Regions from separate parts of the Hydrotalea sp. GW822-HT8A01 genome, predicted to be linked through region 2. Evidence: riboswitches for the same ligand, from Rfam matches in the RefSeq annotation. Region 2 holds a riboswitch; the other holds the start of a gene.

Region 1 (10,960 bases), 1.6 Mb from region 2:
CATTGCACAGGAACCACATTGCAAAACCCTGCAAAAATGGCTTCTGTTTTTTCAAATGCCCCAAGAATAATCTCAGCTTCATTTCATTCATGGAAGGAATTAGAAAACAACAATCATCCATTTGAATATATTTTTATCAGCCCCGTTTTTAACAGTATTTCTAAATCTGGATATACAGGAAATATTAATATTTCGGACATACAGGCTACCCGTTTAAAAATAACTACGCAAAAAAAGGTTTGTCCAAAAATTATTGGTTTGGGAGGAATTTCAGAAACGAATCTTCATTTGTTATTCAATGCCGGTTTTGATGGTGTTGCTGCAATAGGAAGTATTTGGCTTATGCCAAACCCCGTAAAACAATTTATTTTATTAAAAAATTGTTTATCAATATTAAAAGAAAAGAAACCATAAAATATATTCATTAAAAATTATACTCAAATGACAACTGCCAATAGCTAATTGCGCCAATACCGACAAAAGAACTAACCGGAAGATAAACATTAGCAGTAGGACGAATACCAAATGAGCCAAGATCAATTTCAGATTCAATACCTAGGCCAATATTATTAAGGTTAAAAGATTCAGCAGGTATAAAAGAGGATGTTGTTGTGGTGGTAGTGGTTCCACCGCCAGTGGGAGAACTTCCGCCGGTATTTCTACCCCTTCTGTTAGCAGTGGCAGAGCGTGTGGCTGCTGCGGCTGCTACACTGTTTTTTACTATTTGCGTAAACTTTGTACTTCTACCTATGTATTTTGTAATATTTAATAGTGAAAAATACTGATTAGTACCGGCATTTAAAGTAACTGAAGGGCTAATTAAATAGCTGGCATTATTTTTATCCCAACTGAATGCATGACTTATACCAATTGTGGCGCCAACATCATAAGCTGAGGTTGACGATACATTCTCTGTATCTTTTCCAAATCCTACACCAGCCTGAATGAATGGACGGATCCAGCTTTTCTTATAAGTTAATGAGGAATATATCTCATTATTTAATGGCGTATAAGGAATACTTGTATTGCCAGTAAAAAAATAGTGGCTATAATCTAAAACATAATCCCATACTTTTTTACCATATTGTTCAATTCCTGCAGTTATTACATGCACATAAATGCCTGGAGTTGCCCCTCCCATTACAAATTTTGGCGAATACATAATACCAATACCATTATCATTTCTATAAGAAAAATAAGGAGCTATAGAAAAGCTATTTACAAAACTTGTGTCTGCTCCTGATATATCATAAACAGGTACTGGCTCTAAATTAATTCCTACCGAAGGATGCCACTTACTGCCGCTGCTATCACTAGCATTGCTTTGTGAATAGCCTATAGAGAAAAAATTAACAAAAGAAAATAACAACAATAGCTTTTTCATTTTTTTAATTAACAGTTGATAGGATTAGCAAAAATATTTGATAAAAAAAAGATTATTTCCGTTGCTTTATAATTTTTTGTAAAGGATAGATATATGTTTTATTTTTTATATCCTCTAATACCTTTTTCTAAGCTGTATACCTCTTTAAAACCCTTTTCCAGCAAGAATTCCATTGCTATTTTACTTCTGTTGCCTACTGCACAATACAGTACTGTTATTACTTCCGGGTTTAATTCTCTATAATGATCTTTTAATTTTTTTATAGGAATATTTAATCCTCCTAAGTTTTCTTTATTGTGTTCATCGGTATCACGAACATCGATCAGTTGCAATTCTTTATGCCCTAATAATTCCAGCAATGTATTTAAATCAATAAAATAATTCTTTTTAATACAGTGCTTCAGTTCAGAATGCAATGCAGTAATGGTTTTATTAAGGGGATTAGCTTTAAAGTGATATAGTTGAAATTGCATGGAAGTTATATCTATTACCAGTAACTTACCGGAAAGTATTTCTTTTTGCCCAGTGATCATTTTTATTACTTCATTTGCCTGGATAGTTCCGATAATTCCAGGCAAGGTTGCAACCACGCCAATTTCTGCACAGTTTGGCATATCATCATCCTCCAGGGGTTCCGGAAATATACATCGGTAGGTAGGACCATCGTGAAAATTAAATACCGATACCTGGCCTTCAAATTTATAAATAGAACCAAAAACAAGTGGTTTATTTTTTATGACACAAGCATCATTCACTAAATATCGGGTAGTAAAATTATCTGAACCATCCACCACAATGTCATATTCTTCAATAATAGAAAGCGCATTCTCTGGGGTAATAAATTCATTGATGGGAGTTACATTCACAAATGGGTTAATTGCTTTTACTTTTTGAGATGCAACTGTTGCTTTAAATAATCCAACATCTGATGATGTGTATAAAATTTGCCTTTGCAAATTACTTTCTTCTACTTTATCGCCATCCATTATTGTAATGTATCCAATACCTGCAGCAGCAAGATATTGAACCAAGGGGCACCCCAATCCTCCGGCACCAATAATCAGCACTTTAGCTGCCTTCAGTTTTAATTGCCCATCCACACCAATTTCGGGTAAAATTAATTGACGTTGATAACGTATTTGCTCTTGCGTAGTTAGCATACAAATTATTTTCTACACAAAGGACTCCCAGTCTTTCCATACCGGTTGATACCCTTTTCTTTTTATCATTGCTACAATTTCTGCCGGTGTGCGGCTGTCATCTATTTCAAATTGCTCTAAAGATTCTATTGAAGTAACATACCCACCTGGATTTGTTTTAGAACCTGCACTAATACTGGTAATACCAAGCTGAATGATATTATCTCTAAAATATTCATTTTCACGGGTTGATATAGACAACTCTACCTCTTCATTAAAAATACGCCAGGCACAAATTAGCTGTACCAATTCTTTATCACTCATTACAACTTTCGGTTCTATTAAACCTTCTGCTGGCCTTAATCGGGGAAAAGAAATACTATATTTCGTTTTCCAGTAAGTTTTTTCGAGATAGCTTAAATGTATAGCAGTAAACAAATTATCTGTTCGCCAGTCTTCCAATCCAATTAATACGCCTAAACCAATTTTATGAATACCGGCCTTACCCAGTCTATCGGGTGTTCCCAGCCTGTAATCGAAATTTGACTTTTTCCCTTTTGTATGATGTAGGTGATAATCTGCTTTATGATAGGTTTCCTGATAAACAAGTACTGTATGAAGGCCTGCTGCAATTAAAGTGGCATAGTCATTTTCATCCATAGGTTGCACTTCAATAGAAATATTGGCAAAATGCGGTTTTAGTAAAGTAATTGCTTGTTGAATATAAGGAACTCCCACTGTTTTATTGGCTTCGCCGGTAACCAACAAGATATGCTCAAAACCCTGTTCTTTTAAATACATTGCTTCCTGCATCAACTCATTTGGGGTTAACGTTTTTCTTGCCAGCTTATTATTATAACTAAACCCACAATAGGTGCAAATATTTTGGCATTCATTTGATAAATACAATGGTATATATAACTGTAGTGTTTTACCAAAACGTTTTTGCGTTAATTTGTGGCTTAGTACTGCCATCTGTTGAAGATATGGGAGTGCCGCGGGAGAAATCAATGCTTTAAAATCTTCTAAATTGCGTTTAGATTTATGTAAAGCAACTTCAACATCAACAGCTGTTTTACTATAAATGCTTTCTTTTAATGCATCCCAGTTTAGTAAATTATATTGTTCCTGAAACATGATTTTATTTTTTATAAAGCAGCTAAAAATTGTGTAAACGGACTACTTGCTTCTGCTATACTGCTTTCTGCTGCCAGTCCGGCCAAATAAGCCATTCTGCCAGCCTCTACAGCTTTTTTAAATGCAGCGCCCATTGCTACCGGATTTTCTGCTACTGCAATTGCAGTGTTCACTAGTACAGCTGCGGCCCCCATTTCCATGGCTGCTGCAGCATGACTGGGCGAACCAATTCCGGCATCAACAATAACAGGCACTTTGCTTTGTTCAATGATAATTGATAAAAAATCTTTGGTTAAAAGTCCTTTATTACTGCCAATAGGTGCACCTAATGGCATTACCGCAGCAACGCCCACGTCTTCCAATCGCTTACACAATACCGGATCGGCATGTATATAAGGCAAAACAATAAATCCCAACTTCACCAGTTCTTCTGCTGCTAATAATGTTTCTATGGGATCGGGTAATAAATATTTTGGATCAGGATGAATTTCTAATTTAAGCCAGTTTGTTCCCAGCGCTTCACGTGCCAACTGAGCAGCAAATACAGCCTCTTTTGCATTTCGAACACCGGATGTGTTGGGAATTAAATGAAACTGATTGTTTTGTAAATAGGGTATAATTGCTTCGTCGGCAGATAAAATTTCAATTCTTTTCAGCGCTACCGTTACCAATTCGGAGCCCGAGGCCAATAAAGCCTCCTGCATGAGCAAATGATTTCCAAATTTTCCGGTACCCGTTAAAAGCCTGCTATTAAAAGGCATTCCTGCTATTATTAATGAATCATTCATTTTAATTATATATTAATAGTTCAAAATGTATTTACAGATATTATTTTCTGACATTCCTGCATGATTCTTTGCGCTGCATTTAACATATTCTTTTCTTTAGCAATAGCGCCTGCAACCGCAATACCATACAATCCGGTTTGTAATAGTGGAACTATATCCTCAACCTGTATACCTCCTATACCAATTACTGGTGGCGCATTAATGCCCTTTGCTTTTAATTCTTTGAAAATAGTTCTATAGCCTTCTATACCAAGTATTGGGCTGAGTTTTTGTTTTGTAGTGGTAAATCGAAAAGGGCCTAATCCAATATAATTAGCAGTACTACCAGCTAAATTAATGATATCGCCCAGTGTGTTTGCTGTACAACCAATAATGTAATCATTTCCTAATAATTTTCGAGCATCTGTTATTGGCATATCTTCTTTGCCTATATGAACACCGTCGGCTTTAATATCAAATGCCAGCTCCACATTATCATCTATAATAAATACAGCCTCATATTGTTTACATACCTTTTGAACAGCTAAGGCAATTGTTTTGTAATGAGCATAATCTACCTGCTTTAAACGAAGTTGTATCCATTTTACACCACCACTGCATGCAGCAGCAGCCTGTTCGGCAGAAGTGGCAATAAATTGTACGGGCTGAATCATATATTGATTTTGCTTAAATAGTGATATCCGATAAGTGAATTGCTACTGGAAAGGAAATGATGTGTATATTTTGCAGCTGTTTCGGCAGCTTGTTCTATTTTCAAACCATTTGCCAATGCAGTTATGAGTGCTGATGATAGAACACAACCGCTGCCGTGTTTACTTCCCTTAGGTAATCGTTCGTGTTTATAATGATAGCTGTTTTTATTGTAGTAAAGCATATCTATAACTGCTTCTTGATTGGTTGTATGACCGCCCTTTAAATAAACTGCACAAGATTTACTGATTTCATTAAACAATTGGAGATATTGAGCGCCAAATAAAATTTCTGCTTCAGGAAGATTAGGGGTTATAACATTTACTGAATTTAAAATGTTTTCTAATAATTTTTTTTCAATACAGTTATGAAATAAAAATCCTGCACTTGCTTTCATGATAGGGTCCCAAACAATAATAGCATCTGGAATTTTTTTTCTTAAAAACAGCAGAAGCTCATACAATGCAGCCAGATTTTGAACTATGCCAATTTTAATATATTTAAAATTAAACCTACTTGTTAAAATATTTATTTGTGCTTGCATGTCTTTTAAAGAAACCCATTCAACTTTTTCAAAAGCAATATCATTTTGCCAGGTATTGGCAGAAAGAACGCCCAATCCATAACCACCATTTGCTTCAATGGTTTTTATATCAGAGAGAATGCCGGCTCCGCCACTCGGATCAAATCCTGCAATTGTTAGTATATAAGGTCTTGTAGCTGTCATGCTTATCTATAAATTTCTGCTCCTGTTGCTTTAAATTCTTTTGATTTTTCTTCCATACCTTTTATTTGTAATTTTTCCTGTTCTTCGCTAAAATTTCTAATATCCTGTGTAATTTTCATGGAACAGAAATGAGGACCGCACATAGAACAGAAATGTGCAATCTTAGCTCCATCAGCAGGCAGCGTTTCATCATGAAAGGAACGGGCAGTATCGGGATCTAATGATAAATTAAATTGGTCTTCCCAGCGAAACTCAAATCTGGCTTTACTTAACGCATTGTCACGATATTGTGCACCGGGGTGCCCCTTTGCCAGGTCTGCCGCATGTGCAGCAATTTTGTATGTAATTACACCATCTTTTACATCTTTTTTGTTTGGTAAACCAAGGTGTTCTTTTGGAGTTACATAGCAAAGCATGGCCGTTCCATACCATCCAATCATTGCAGCACCAATTGCAGAAGTAATATGATCATATCCCGGCGCAATATCAGTTGTTAAAGGGCCCAATGTATAAAATGGTGCTTCATTACATTCTTTAAGTTGTTTTTCCATGTTTTCTTTAATCAGGTGCATTGGTACATGGCCGGGGCCTTCAATCATCACTTGTACATCATGTTTCCATGCAATTTTTGTTAATTCGCCAAGTGTTTCTAATTCTGCAAATTGTGCAGCATCATTTGCATCGGCAATAGAACCGGGGCGCAAACCATCTCCTAATGAAAAACTTACATCATAAGCTTTCATAATAGCACAGATTTCTTCAAAATGTGTGTAAAGAAAACTTTCTTTATGGTGTGCTAAACACCATTTTGCCATAATACTACCACCTCTTGAAACAATTCCGGTTAACCTTTTGGATGTGAGTGGAATATAACGCAGTAATACCCCGGCATGAATTGTAAAATAATCTACCCCTTGTTCTGCCTGTTCAATCAATGTATCTTTAAAAATTTCCCAGGTTAAATCTTCTGCTTTACCATTTACTTTCTCTAATGCCTGATAAATTGGTACTGTTCCTACAGGTACCGGACTGTTTCTTATGATCCATTCTCTGGTTTCATGAATATTCTTTCCGGTTGATAAATCCATTAAAGTATCGCCTCCCCAGCGGCAACTCCATACTGCTTTATCTACCTCCTCTTCAATAGAAGAAGTAACAGCAGAATTACCAATATTGGTATTTATTTTAACTAAAAAATTACGGCCTATTATCATCGGTTCACTTTCAGGATGGTTAATATTGGCAGGTATAATAGCTCTGCCAGCTGCCACCTCATCTCTAACAAATTCAGGCGTTATTTTTTTTATTGGCATTCCTGCACCAAAACTATTACCTGCATGTTGTTGATCAAGCAATGGATTATTTTGCCTTTCCTCTATTTGCTGGTTTTCACGAATTGCTATGTATTCCATTTCTGGAGTAATAATACCTTTTCGTGCATAATGTAATTGGGTTACATTCCTGCATGCCTTTGCTTTATATGGTTTTCGAATATGTTGAAATTGCAGACTTTTCAGATCCGGATTATTTAATCGCTGTCTACTATATTCCGATGAGAAATCGTTTAATAACTCTACATCACCGCGTTCAGTGATCCATGATTCTCTTATACGGGGTAATCCCTTTCTTATATCAATTTCTATTGCAGAATCGGTATAAGGGCCGCTGGTATCATAAACTGTTACAGGTGCATTAGACAATACTTCTTCCTTTCCCAATGAGGAATGAATTGTATCGCCCAATTGAATTTCCCGCATAGCTACTTGAATATTAAACAACTTACCCGGTACATAAATTTTTTTTGAACCACTTATTGGAGTTGTTATAATCAGATCGCTTTCAGCTTTCGTTTCTTTATCCTTATTCATATTTATAATTGTGTTGAATAAAAGTATTAAATAATTAAATTATCCTCCCTGCGAAGCCCGAATCAAAACAAGCTTATCATTTGGTTGTAATTGATACTCGTCCCAGTCTTTTTTTTGAATAACAGTATTGTTAACTGCCACTGCAATTCCATTGTATGAAGTAATTGCAAGTTTATCTAGTAGCGCTGTAATAGTTTGGCCTTCAGATAATTCTATCTGAGCCTCATTTAAATGAATAGTCATATACCATTAATAATGGTGAAATAAAAAAGAACCAATAAACTTTAGGAAATACAAAAAAGCAGCAAAAAAAGAAGTATTTACTTTTCCCTACGCAGGCATTATCCTGATCAGGTAAAGGGTATCATCTCAGCCGTATTTCGGCACCCCTAAAGCATTTCAAAAGTAGTGTATTCTAACAATAAAAAAGAATTAAAATTTTAAACTGCAGATTAAAAAATCGCAAATTAATTTTTACTACATATAAATTATAGTAGCTTATTCCAAAAATTATTTTTTTGAATCACACCCCAATTGTATTAGATAGTTCTATAAAAAATAACTAATGCTATTTTGCTTGGTTAACAATAGCATAGCATAGTTTTATAAGCGCCTACTACCAGAGGCTTCCTGCTCCTTGTACAATTACAAAAAGCCCCTTTTCATTTACATAGCCTTTTCTGAACACAAGTATGCTTAGTGTATCTTTACCCAACAATGCTTCGGAATTAGCCCAACCGCACACCGGATCAAATGTGTATTGTATAAAAAGAGGTAGCGTCCACTTTTCTTTATTATATCGAGGCAACAACCACCCACCTCCATTAAAGGAGTAGCCCCCACTATGCCTCTTTTCTTTTTACCAATAAATACCAATTGTTTTCTAATGGCAGATAGCCATAATCATAACAGAAAAAATAGGTATCGCCCTTTTTGTTGGTATAGGTATGGGTGTGGTATGTGAAAGAAAATCCTTTTTGTACCAATTTTTCCTGCGGCAGTTTTATCATACCCAATGCTTGGGGTAGTAATTCTTCCAATATTTTCCTGTTTTTAATCAGGCTGTTATTAATGCTGCGCACATAACTGCTGTAATGGCTTTTGGCTTTGAGTTCGTTGTTGTAAGTATTACGACAGGCATCATCGCAAAATTTTTTGTCGGCCCGGCCTTTCACAGGCTTACCACAACACAAACAGGTTTTTATGGGAGTGGATAACGACATCAGCAAAGGGTTTTAAACTACAATATAGTAAATATTTATCTGTGTGCAAACGTTTAAACACATTTATATACGATTAGAAATAATTAAAAACCGACTCCTGTTTTTGAACCGTTGCAATTTTGTGTTGTTGAAGCGGGAATGACGTCGCCGGCTTTAATTGAAATAAACAAAATTCATCATCGCTGTTCAAACCAATACAGCACAAATTGTAAAACTATGTACGCTTTAAAAAACAAAGTTCAGTTAATCGGAAACTTAGGTAATGCTCCAGAAATTAAAAATTTAGATGGGGGCAAAAAAATGGCTCGTTTTAGTGTAGCCACCAGTGAAACCTATCGCAATGCAAAAGGCGAAAAAATTGCTGAAACGCAATGGCACAATATTGTTGCTTGGGGTAAGGTGGCCGAAATTGCCGAGAAATATTTACAAAAAGGGAGTGAGGTGGCATTGGAAGGCAAATTGGTTTCCCGTTCTTATAACGACAAAGCGGGTAATAAAAAATACATTACCGAAGTGCAGGTAAACGAAATATTAATGTTAGGGGAAAAGCAGGGGGTTAAGGCTTAATGCAAACATCGGGTATGCAATACAAGCAGGGAAGGGCGATAGAATATACCTTCCCTGTACTTACCCGGTTAAACAACAGAGTATATTTTCAGCAAATCCTTACAACTATTGTTTTGTTTACTTTATGCTAATGGTTTGCCATGGTTAGTATAACATAATTCGGATTTTTATGCAATTAAACTAAAGCGGATTGCAAAGGAGGATAATTGAGATTGATTGTTGCGCTGTGGTATTATGTGGTATTATTTTTATAAAGCTTGGGCTGGAAAAATAACAGAATTCAGCAATTGTATGATTACAGCAGATATTTGGTTGCCAAAAATCGGTTACCAATAAATGGAATGATGTAAGAGAAAAGCAACTGCTAATTTGTTTGTAATTTTAAACGTTAACCCTTGTTTAACTGTATATTAAATTGCAGTTTTTTTTAAAAAATGTTACCCGAATAAAGGCTTGCTGCAATAGTGCCGGGTAGGCTTTTAAAAATTACAAATTTTCTGTAAATACACCTGAAACAATCATTCATTTGAAATGAAAAGAAAAATAATCCATCCCTTTATCCGCTCATTTATAAAAATGCCGGAAAAGGTTTTGCAACCATCTGTTTTTGAAAACAAATTGTATCCAATTATCTTTATTCCCTCATGGTAACAGATACTTCCAACAAAGCCTTTCAATTAGCAAGTGATTTTATTCAATATACCCAACGTTCTGTTTTTTTAACCGGGAAAGCAGGTACGGGTAAAACCACTTTTTTAAAATATATAAAAGAACAATCGCTTAAACAATTAGCCATTGTTGCACCCACGGGTGTTGCTGCCATAAATGCCGGCGGCGTTACCATTCATTCTTTTTTTCAATTGCCATTCAGTCCATTTATCCCGGAAACCAATACAAAAAATTATTTTCAATTAAATGTCAAAAACGCATCGCCCAAAATGATGGACCGGCATTATTTATTGGGCCGAATAAAAATAAATACAGAAAGAAGAAGAATTTTTAATGAGCTGGAACTACTGATTATTGATGAGATTAGTATGGTTCGGGCTGATGTGCTGGATGCTATAGATACTGTGTTGCGCCATTTTAGAAAACGTCATTACGAGCCTTTTGGCGGTGTTCAGGTTTTGTTGATTGGTGATATGTATCAACTGCCGCCTGTTGCCAAACAGGAAGAGTGGCAAATTTTATCGGAATACTATGATAGCCCTTATTTTTTCAGCAGCCGGGTTATACAGGCAGCACCACCAGCTTATATTGAATTAGATAAAATATACCGGCAAAAAGATGCTGATTTTATTGAAATATTGAATCAAATTCGCAACAATTGCTTAAGCGATAACGGTTATACCTTGTTGCACCAACATTATCGGCCCGATTTTCAGAGTGCAGATGCAGACGGGTACATCATGTTAACCACCCACAACGAAAAAGCAG
Region 2 (10,960 bases):
GCTCTAATCATCCATCCATGCTTTTTGCGTTGTTGTTGGGTATTTTATTAATCATCATCACAGGAATTTATTTGTATACAGCCATCGTTCATCAAAAAAAGGAAATAGGTTTTACTGTCATTGCTGAAGCTTTTCTTCTGATATATGTGTTGTTTATTATTCTTTCTTCTACATTTTCTAATTATGATGATATCAATAATCGCTTGTTGGCCCCAGTTGCCATTCCATTTTTTTTAATCATTGGTGCCGGAATTCCTCAAATGATCAATGCCCCCAAAAAATCATCCAGAACAACCATGATTCTGGCCGGATTACTGGCCTTATTTGCTTTCATAGGCAATTTAAAGAATGGCTATACTACTTTAAAAAACAATCATGAAGCGGGTATTGGAGGTTATGCGGAAGATTACTGGCAATCATCTGATATATTGCATTTTTTAAAAACTTCTCCATTTACAGATACTGCTACCATTCCTTTATACAGTAATGACTATGCTGCCATTTATTATTTTACCGGAAAAAAAGTAAAAACCTTACCCGAACTAACCCACGAAAATGAACTCAATGTGTTTTTACAAACTAATGCTTTGTATGTTATTTGGCTGAATAGTGGCGACAACCCTGATTTGATAGAACATAATGAAATGAATAAAGTAAAACAATGCATACCGATGCATACATTTTCAGATGGAATTATTTACAAATGCATTCCATTAAATAAACCATTCGTTCAAAAAGATTCAATACCATAATATGGCAGAAAATTTTATAAAAGCAACAGGAAGTAAAACAGAACAATACAATACTTTGCTACCACAAATAGCAGCCATTATTGAGGGAGAAACTGATTTAATTGCCAATTTAGCCAATATAGCTGCCATGTTAAAAGAACAATTTAACTGGTTATGGGTGGGGTTTTATCTGGTAAAAAATGATGAACTGGTTTTAGGGCCTTTTCAGGGGCCCATTGCCTGTACACGCATACGCAAAGGCCGTGGCGTTTGTGGCACCAGCTGGCAACAGGCAGCCACCATTGTTGTTTCGGATGTAAATGCTTTTCCGGGACATATTGCCTGCAGTAGTTTATCACAATCAGAAATTGTAGTTCCAATCTTGCATAAAGGTGCTGTTATGGGTGTGTTGGATGCAGATGCAAAAACTGTTTCACAATTCGATGAAACAGACAGGTTGTATCTGGAACAAATTGTGCAGTTAATACCGCTTACTTGAACCTATTCTGTTATTTGAATATTTTTACAACCATTGGTTTCAAAAACAGGTTGTTTACCGGTAATAATGTGTACATTTTCCAAAAACAGGTCTGTTGCATTTTCGCAGGCAAAGCCTGATTTGGCTGCTATGACCATATCTTTAAAATGTAATTGCCGAATCAATGCATCAGGCATTCCCTTAATACTGATTGCTGTGGCAGCACCATTACAATAAATGTTCTGAAAATAAAAGTTTGAAAAGTTGGGCACTTTATCCATGGGTTGTTCATGTAAGGTTGATTTTTCTTTTCCTGCAGGCATATCTTCATAATATGTATCAAACCCTATGGCCTCATTTACTATATTAGTCATATAAATATTCTGCACATATATATCTTTTACTGTTCCGCCCCGGCCGGCATTACTTTTTACTCTTACACCCATATCAGTGCCAATAAAGCTGCAATTGTTTACAAAAATGTTTTGCATACCACCATCGGTATTGCTGCCAATTACAAAACCACCATGTGCATGATATACAATACAATCTGCAATAATTACATTGGCTAACTCCGCCACACCGGGTGTTTTTTCGCCGCTCGATTTCATACAAATACCATCATCACCTGCCGTAACAGTGCATTTGTAAATCATAACATTTTTACAGGAACTAATATCAATACCATCCCCATTTTGTGCCCAGTATTCATTATTCACCTGTACATTTCTAATCACCAGATTGGTGCAATGTTGCGGATTCATTACAAAATTGGGTGCGTTTTTAAAAGTAGGCCCATCTATCAATACTTTATCACAATCCACTAATACCACCATTTTGGGTCTGAGAAAATCACGTGCCGGCAAAAAATCATCCGCCGTTAGCGCTTCTTTTTTCCGGATCGATTTTAAATATTTATCGCCATTCATTGCCGCTTCAGATGGCCACCAAATTTGCCCATCTTTACTCAATACACCACCTGCCGATAAAAAATATTTCCATTGAATCTCAGAAACTTTCGATTTTTTTACCGGCCTCCAGGCTTCTCCTGAACCATCTAATACACCCCCACCGGTAATGGCCACATTTTTTAGTTTATAACCATAAACAGGTGGCTGTACGATAAAATTTTTGATGGTATTTTTTGATGCTGGTATAATAGGATAACTGTTTCTATCAGGTGTAAATAAAACAACTGCACCGGTTGAAATATGCAATTGAATATTGCTTTTTAACGTAATAGGTCCGGTAAGCCATAAACCCGGTGGAAATACCACGGTTCCACCACCGGCATTGCTGCAGGCTTCAATGGCTTGCTGAATGGCACTGGTATTCAAAGCCTGACCATTGCCAATGGCACCAAAATCTGTAATACGGTAGCTGTTTTCAGAAAAAACCGGTAATTGTACTTCCGGCATGGCAAAGGGTGCCAGTTTATGATAATCATCCATGGTTTTATCCTGTGCAGCTACTTGGGTTACTACTGATAAACTGCAGATTACTACCATCAACAACAACCTGTATTGTATTGAGAAGGAATGAAAAGAAATTGTTTTTTTCATAAATAAGTTTGTATATCATTTTTGAGCAATCGGTTATTCCTATTTAGTCAAATCTATTATGCATTGAAGATGAACAGAAAAAATTTTACGGAAACGTTCCCGAAAACGAAATGCACAGGTGCTTATAAATTGCAGCCGAACATTGTACCTTTGCATGGATGATATTACTACTTTACAGCAGTTAAATGGTTATACCATTTTAATCAAGTTTGTAGCAGGAGTAGCAATTAGCAACTAAAGAATATTTTGAAACTTTTGAAAAAACATTACCTGCATTAACCCATAATGAATAAAGCATGAAGCAATTTAATGTTCCGGTATTTTATAGAAGTAATTTAATCAGCCATATTAAAAATTACAGGAAAAATGCAGATAAACTGAAAAAGGATTTTACACCCACCCTATTAGATTTTGGACCGATACAAATATTCCTGGCACGCCATTTCGGGTTTTGCTATGGCGTTGAAAATGCCATTGAAATTGCCTTTAAAACCATTGAAATACATAAAGGCAAGCGCATATTTTTATTGAGTGAAATGATTCATAACCCACAGGTAAATACCGATTTAAAGGCAGAAGGTGTTTTATTTCTGCAAGATAATTTGGGCAACCAACTGATTCCTTTTGATGAATTAAAACAGGATGATATTGTTTTAATTCCGGCCTTTGGTACTACGCTGGCCATTGAAAAAATATTACACGAAAAAGGAATTGAAACAGCACAATACAATACTACCTGCCCTTTTGTAGAAAAAGTATGGAACCGAAGTGAACAGATTGCACAAAAAGGTTATACCATTATTATTCACGGCAAACCAAAGCATGAAGAAACAAGGGCTACTTTTTCGCATGCAGCTGCCAATACAGCCACATTAATTATTAGTGATATGCGGGAAGCCATTATATTGGGAGAATTTATAACCGGCAGCAGACCCGCTGCAGAATTTTATGAAGTATTCAAAGGGCATTTCTCTGAAGGTTTTGATGTGGAAAAGGATTTGCAGAAAATTGGCGTAGTAAATCAAACCACACAATTAGCTACCGATACCCAGGCCATAGCCGATTATTTAAAAAATGTAATGATTGTAAAATATCAATTAACCGATGCTACCATGCAACAAAGATTTGCTGATACCAGAGATACATTGTGTTATGCTACCAACGATAACCAAACTGCAGTAACAGGTATGTTGCGGACTCCTGCCGATTTGGCTATTGTTATAGGAGGTTATAAAAGCAGTAATACTTCACACCTGGTTGAATTGTGCGAACAGCAATTACCTACTTATTTTATTGATAGTGCCAATAAATTATTAGATGCACAAAACTTAGTGCATTGCAACTGGCAAACCAAAGCAACCCAAACCATTTCAGGTTATTTACCTGGCAAAACACCTCTTAAAATCTTAATTACCAGCGGAGCAAGTTGTCCGGATAATATTGTAGAAGCAGTAATAGAAAGGCTGGTATCATTTTTCCCAGGAGCCAAAACAATGGAGGCAGTTCGCACTGCTTTTCAATAACAAGAAACCCTCCTGAAATGAATCCGGGGGGTTTCTTCAATATCTGCAAAAGATAAGAACTACATTTTTTTAGTAGTGTCCATTGCTTTTTTAGCAGTATCCATAGCTGGCATGCTGTCATGTTTCATGGTTGTGTCCATAGCAGGAGCAGTTGTTGCTGTAGAATCTGCTTTTGCTTCTTTGTTTTCACCGCTGTTGCAAGCTACAAAACCTGCGATTGCTAAAAGAGCTAATAATTTTTTCATTGTACTTGTTTTTTTAAAATTTTAAAATTTGCGCAAATATAGGCTTCACGCTTAAAATACACAAAATTTAACGATATTTTTTGTTATTTATTTTTTCCGAAAGAAAATTCTAATGGGTACTCCCTTAAAATTAAAGTGTGCACGGAGCTGATTTTCCAGATAATTTTTGTACGGCATTTTAATATCATCCGGAAAATTAGTAAAAAAAGCAAAAGAAGGCACATGAGTTGGCAACTGTGTTACATACTTTATTTTTACGGTATGCCCCCGCACTACCGGTGCATGGTAAGCTTCAACCGCTTTTAGCATTACTTCATTTAGTTTGGATGTAGCAATTTTTTGTTGCTTACTTTCAAATACCGCCATACCGGCTTCCAGCACTTTTAGTAACCTTGTTTTTTCTAATGCTGAAATAAACAAAACGGGCACATCGGTAAATGGCGCAATTTTTTCTTTTAGTTTTTTCTCATAATCACGGGCAGTATTAGTGTTTTTTTCCATCAAATCCCATTTATTAACCACTACTACTACACCTTTTCCTTTACGGGTAGCTAAACTAAATAACGATACATCCTGAGCAGTAATACCTTTTTGTGCATCAATTACAATCAAACAAACATCGGCTTCATCCATGGCTTTAATGGCACGGATTACAGAATAAAATTCTAAATCGTCTTTCTCGCTGTTTTTTTTCCGAATACCGGCGGTATCAATTAGTATACATTCTTTATTGAATAAGTTGTAATGAGTATGAATGGTATCACGGGTGGTTCCGGCAACATCACTTACAATGGTTCTTTCTTCACCCAGCAAAGCATTCAGTAATGAAGATTTACCCACATTCGGCTGCCCTATAATGGCTAATTTGGGAATTGTTTTTTCTGTTGTTTCCTTTTCATCAAGCACTTCAGGTATATTGGCCACAATGGCATCTAATAATTCGCCGGTACCCGTTCCACTGATACTGCTGATGGTATAAATGGTATCAAAACCCAGACGATAAAATTCGGCGGCTTCTAATTCGCGCTGCCCATTATCAACTTTATTCACAGTTAGAAACACTGGTTTTTTTGCCTGCCGCAGCAAATGCGCCATGGCATCATCTAAATCGGTAATGCCCACGGCAACATCTACCAGAAAAACAATAGTATCGGCTTCCTGAATGGCAATTTGCACCTGCTTACGAATTTCTTTTTCAAATACATCCTGCGAATCGGGCACAAAACCGCCGGTATCAATTACATTAAAGGTTTTGCCGGCCCATTCAGAAATACCATATTGCCGGTCGCGGGTTACGCCGCTAATATCATCTACAATAGCTTTGCGCTGTTCTAATAAACGGTTAAACAGTGTACTTTTCCCCACATTTGGTCTGCCTACAATTGCTACTGTATAGCCCATAATTCACATTTTTTACAGATGGTTAAATTTTTAATGATAGCCAAATTCTTTCAAAAACAAATCATTATCCCGCCATTTTGGCCGCACTTTTACAAATAATTCTAAAAATACCTTCCCGCCTAAGAAGGCCTCTATATCTTTTCTGGCCAAAGTTCCAATTTCTTTTATTTTATTACCCTGATGCCCAATGATGATCGATTTCTGGGTATCTCTGTTTACAATAATATCGGCCTGTATTTTAATTAAGTGTTCTTTTTCTTTAAACTCGTTTACCAGTACCGCCACATGATAAGGTATTTCCTCTTCAAACAAAGTATAAATTTTTTCCCGGATTAATTCACTCACAAAAAAACGGGTGGGTAAATCACTTAATTCATCTTCGGGATAAAAAGGTTCTCCTTCGGGCAAAAATTCAACGATTGAATTGACCAGTTCATCGGTTTTTTGCTGCTGCAATGCTGCAATGGCCAACACTTTTTTAGCATAAGGTTTTGATTCAAAGAAATGAATGGCATTTTGCAACACTTCTTTGCCCACCTTATCTTTTTTATTCAACACCACAATAACGGGCACTTTTAAATGCAGCGATTGAAACAGGGCATCGCAACTTTCCAAATCGTCGGTAACATCTGCTAATAAAATTGCCACATCCGTATCTTCCAATGCACTTTTCACTGCACCCATCATTTTTTCGTGCAATTTGTATTTGGCTTCAATGATGCCGGGTGTATCTGAAAATACAATTTGATATTCGCCGGGTTTGCTTAAAAACCCTTTGATACGATGGCGTGTGGTTTGCACTTTTGAAGAAACAATAGCCAACTTCTCGCCCAATAAGGCGTTGAGTAATGTGCTTTTACCTGCATTGGGTTTTCCAAAAATACCTACAAATCCCGCTTTCATGATGATAACTGTGTTTAAAAACTAAAAGCCTCACGAATTGAGGCTTTTAAAGTTTTAGTTGCGAGGGGGGGAATCGAACCTCCGACCTTCGGGTTATGAGCCCGACGAGCTACCGCTGCTCTACCTCGCGATTTAATAAGTTGCAAAATTAAGGTTAGTAAGGTGAACTGCCAAAACTAATTTAACATTAGTCTTCTTTTTTAATGGAAGATGCGCCGCTCGACTGAATATTTTGAATAACGGGGTTGCCTTTATATCGTATACTGCTGGCACCACTGGCTTCTAATCGGGTAAAAGTTTTTTCTACATTTACACGAACATTCGATGCGCCGGAAGCAGATACATCGCAGTTGGCTACGGTTAAATCATAACCTTTTATTACACTGGCGCCGCTAACATCTACATTTAAAGTTCCTACCTGTCCTTTCATTGTTGCATTAGATGCTCCGCTTAAGTTAATGGATAATTCAGCTACATTAAAACTGCCTTTTACATAACTGGCACCGGTTGCTTTTAATTTTAAAGCATTTCCTTTTAATTGATCAACAATATTCAACTGGCTGGCCCCTGAAAGCACAATTTTATTTAAATCAGTAACTGTTACATAAGCTTTAATTTTTTTATCGCTCCAATTCCATTTGTTCCAAAAACCACTTTCCGTATAAATGTGCAATACATCATTTTTTACTTCAGTGATAATTTTTGCTTTATCGCCCCCATCGGCACTAATGGCAACGGCATTGGTATTACCTTGTGAAAGGTACACCGTAACAGCACCGGAAACATCTAATCCGGAAAAATTGCCCACCTTCCGTACTTCGGCATTGGCATCATACACCAAATTTTTAACTTCCTGCCCTTTTACAAAAGAAAGCGACAGAAGGATTACCAGCATCAACATTATTTTTTTCATTGTTATTTGTTTAAAGAAATGAAACAAAAAAGTTAGTTTTTACATTGAAACGCAGCACTGCAAAAAAAGTTACACCCTTTTTAAATTTTTACGCATTAATTTTGCGGCAGATTTTCCCCGGGGTGCTGGATTGCCTTGATGGGTTAACACATCAACAACATCCGGCTGAGATAATACCCGTTGAACCTGAACAGGGTAATTCCTGCGAAGGGAAGGTGTACTGCTTATTTTAGTCAGCCTCTCCATTAGCACAGCTCCCTGTTCCCAAATTTTTTAACCATTTAATCAAAAAAAAATGAAATTCTTTTTGGGAACGCTGGCATTTTTGCTTTGTTACGTTAACAGCTTTAGCCAGATAAAAAAACATGCTTTTCTTTCGGGTGTAGTAGTAGATGCACAAACCAAAAAACCCGTTGCAGGCGCTGCTATTACAACGCAAAACAGAACCACCATTACCGGTGATGATGGCCATTTTATTTTCATGAACCTGATAACCGGCAATACTACCGTTGTTGTAAACAGCATTGGATTTGAAGTGTACAAGCGTACCATTCAAATACCTCAGGAAGGACAAAAGTTAGAAATTACTTTAACCAACATTCCATTATTCCTACAGCCTTTAGAAGTGAAGGCCATCCGCGCAGGCAGTAAAGCACCATTTGCAGTTACCAATATCAATGAACAGGAAATTGCCAAAACCAATCTGGGACAGGATATTCCATTCCTCCTCAACCAAACCCCTTCTGTGTTTGTAAACTCAGATGCCGGCAATGGCATTGGCTATACCGATATCCACATCAGAGGTACAGATGCTACGAGAATAAATGTTACCCTTAATGGTATTCCTTATAATGATGCAGAAAGCCAGGGTACTTATTGGGTGGATTTACCTGATTTTGCTTCATCGCTCAATAGCATTCAAATTCAGCGTGGCGTAGGTACTTCCTCCAACGGCACTGGTGCATTTGGCGCTACCATCAACCTTTCTACCAACGAATTTCATGAAAAGCCTTATGCTGAAGTCAATAATAGTTATGGCTCTTTCAACTCCTGGAAAAATACATTGAAAGTGGGTAGTGGTTTATTGAATGGACATTTTACCGTTGATGCCCGTTTGAGCAAAATCAGCAGTGATGGGTATATTGACCGTGCCAGCTCACTGCTGCAATCATTTGCGCTTTCTACCGCTTATATCAACAAAAAAACTTCCATTCGTTTTAATATTTTCTCCGGAAAAGAAAAAACTTATCAGGCCTGGTACGGCGTACCCGATACCCTGTTGGCAAAAGACAGAACCTACAATCCCGCCGGAACAGAAAAACCCGGAGCACCATACGCCAACGAAACCGACAATTACCAGCAAGACCACTATCAGCTATTTCTGAATCAGGAAATCAACAATCGTTGGAATTTTAATACAGCTTTATTCATGACTTATGGCCGGGGTTATTATGAAGAATACAAAGCCGCGCAAAATTTTAGTGATTATGGTTTATCGCCATTTATCGTGGGCAATACGGTGCTTGATTCAACCGATTTAATTCGCCGCCGCTGGTTAAGCAACCATTTTTACGGGCAAATTGCCTCACTGCAATACAAAAACGCCAAAGATGAACTCACTATTGGTGGTGGATGGACGCGGTATGAAGGCAACCATTTCGGTAATGTAATATGGGCACAATATGGTGTAACAGAGCCCAACTATCAGTATTATTATTATCCTGCAGTAAAAACCGACATCAATGTGTATACCAAATGGCAACACAATTTTGCAAAGTACTGGTATAGTTTTGCCGATGTGCAATACCGTACCGTTACCCACAATATGCAGGGCTTTGAAGGCAATGGCAATTTAAATGTAAACCGTACTTTTCACTTTGTGAATCCGAAAGCAGGTATTACCTACAGCCACAATAGTTGGCAGGCCTATTTCAGTTATGCCTTGGGTAATAAAGAACCCAACAGAGATGATTTTCAGGCCAGTTTACAAAATCAGCCCGTAGCAGAAACCCTACACGATTTTGAGTTAGGCGTTGCCAGAAAAAATAGCCGTTTTAATTATAGCGCCAATCTGTATTATATGTTGTACAAAAACCAATTGGTGTTAACCGGTATTATTAACGATGTAGGTGCTTATACCCGCATTAATGTTCCGAACAGTTACAGAATGGGAATTGAATTACAAGGTGCATATGTATTTAATGAATGGCTAAATGCGCAAGCTAATTTTAGTTTTAGCAGAAATAAAATAAAAAGCTTTACCGAGTATATAGACAATTATGATACCGGCGGACAAAATGCCGTGCAACACAACAATACAGATATTTCTTTTTCGCCCGATAATATTGGTGGTGTTACCATCAATATTATTCCTGCAAAAAATGTTACCCTTAGTTTGTTAAGCAAATATGTAAGCAAACAGTATATGGATAATACCCAAACCGAAAACAGAAGTTTGCCCGGCTTTTTTACTGAAACCGTTCGCACCAGTTATAGTGTAAAGAATGTAGTATTTAAGGAATGGAATTTTATTCTGCAGGTGAATAATGTATTCAATAAATTATACCAGCCCAACGGTTATACCTATAGTTACATCAGCAACAATCAGTTGTACACCGATAATAATTATTTCCCCATGGCCGGCACCAATTTTATGATGGCTGTGAATATTTTTTTATAAAGATTGTACACAAATTCAACAAAGGAGGTTAGCCGGTTCATCAAGCTAACCTCTTTTTTATCGGCCAAATTTATCTTCCCATGCCAGCATACCACCGGCTAAATTGGTAACATCACTAAAACCTAATTGCTCTAATATCATGGCAGCCTGCATGCTTCTGTTGCCACTTCTGCAGTACACAATAATAGGTTCCTCTTTTAAATCTTCAATCGCTTCAATTTGCATGGTTTGCACTTTGCCTAAAGGCAGTAAAATTCCACCAATATTAAATTCTGCATTTTCATGCGGTTCCCGCACATCTATCAGGTTTACCGGTTCGCCATTTTCAATTTTCATTTTTAAGTCATCTACTGAAAGTACTTTCATATTTTTATAAATTAGTGAATGATAGTTTAGTAGCGCAAGGCAGAATCTCTTGCGGGTGGTGGTGTACTACTGATAAATACATCTACCACCTGTCCCTGATGAATTACATTATGCACTTTGGTACCCGGTGATACTTCGGTAAATACTTCCGGAATTTG

Evidence for each region. Region 2 has a riboswitch for thiamine pyrophosphate ahead of AC3QLY_RS12565 (TonB-dependent receptor). Riboswitches for the same ligand answer to the same signal wherever they lie in the genome.
Region 1: it holds a riboswitch for thiamine pyrophosphate, as region 2 does, so the genes downstream of both, thiS (sulfur carrier protein ThiS) here and AC3QLY_RS12565 (TonB-dependent receptor) in region 2, are expected to answer to the same signal.

Annotation. Positions count from the first base shown of each region.
Region 1 covers NZ_CM179506.1:648,061-659,020, reverse strand. The annotation lists gene AC3QLY_RS02920 (thiamine phosphate synthase) at 1-414, shown strand, start outside; gene AC3QLY_RS02915 (hypothetical protein) at 425-1,384, opposite strand; gene moeB (HesA/MoeB/ThiF family protein) at 1,483-2,544, opposite strand; gene thiH (2-iminoacetate synthase ThiH) at 2,557-3,660, opposite strand; gene AC3QLY_RS02900 (thiazole synthase) at 3,672-4,448, opposite strand; gene AC3QLY_RS02895 (thiamine phosphate synthase) at 4,469-5,101, opposite strand; gene AC3QLY_RS02890 (hydroxymethylpyrimidine/phosphomethylpyrimidine kinase) at 5,098-5,865, opposite strand; gene thiC (phosphomethylpyrimidine synthase ThiC) at 5,868-7,733, opposite strand; gene thiS (sulfur carrier protein ThiS) at 7,773-7,976, opposite strand; TPP riboswitch at 8,044-8,134, opposite strand; gene AC3QLY_RS02875 (hypothetical protein) at 8,576-8,956, opposite strand; gene AC3QLY_RS02870 (single-stranded DNA-binding protein) at 9,173-9,523, shown strand; gene AC3QLY_RS02865 (helix-turn-helix domain-containing protein) at 10,168-10,960, shown strand, end outside.
Region 2 covers NZ_CM179506.1:2,824,470-2,835,429, reverse strand. The annotation lists gene AC3QLY_RS12610 (hypothetical protein) at 1-752, shown strand, start outside; gene AC3QLY_RS12605 (GAF domain-containing protein) at 754-1,230, shown strand; gene AC3QLY_RS12600 (glycoside hydrolase family 28 protein) at 1,233-2,771, opposite strand; gene AC3QLY_RS12595 (4-hydroxy-3-methylbut-2-enyl diphosphate reductase) at 3,068-4,294, shown strand; gene AC3QLY_RS12590 (hypothetical protein) at 4,354-4,539, opposite strand; gene der (ribosome biogenesis GTPase Der) at 4,627-5,940, opposite strand; gene era (GTPase Era) at 5,971-6,843, opposite strand; tRNA gene AC3QLY_RS12575 (tRNA-Met) at 6,902-6,973, opposite strand; gene AC3QLY_RS12570 (head GIN domain-containing protein) at 7,031-7,756, opposite strand; TPP riboswitch at 7,865-7,986, shown strand; gene AC3QLY_RS12565 (TonB-dependent receptor) at 8,052-10,436, shown strand; gene AC3QLY_RS12560 (rhodanese-like domain-containing protein) at 10,494-10,802, opposite strand; gene AC3QLY_RS12555 (PASTA domain-containing protein) at 10,829-10,960, opposite strand, start outside.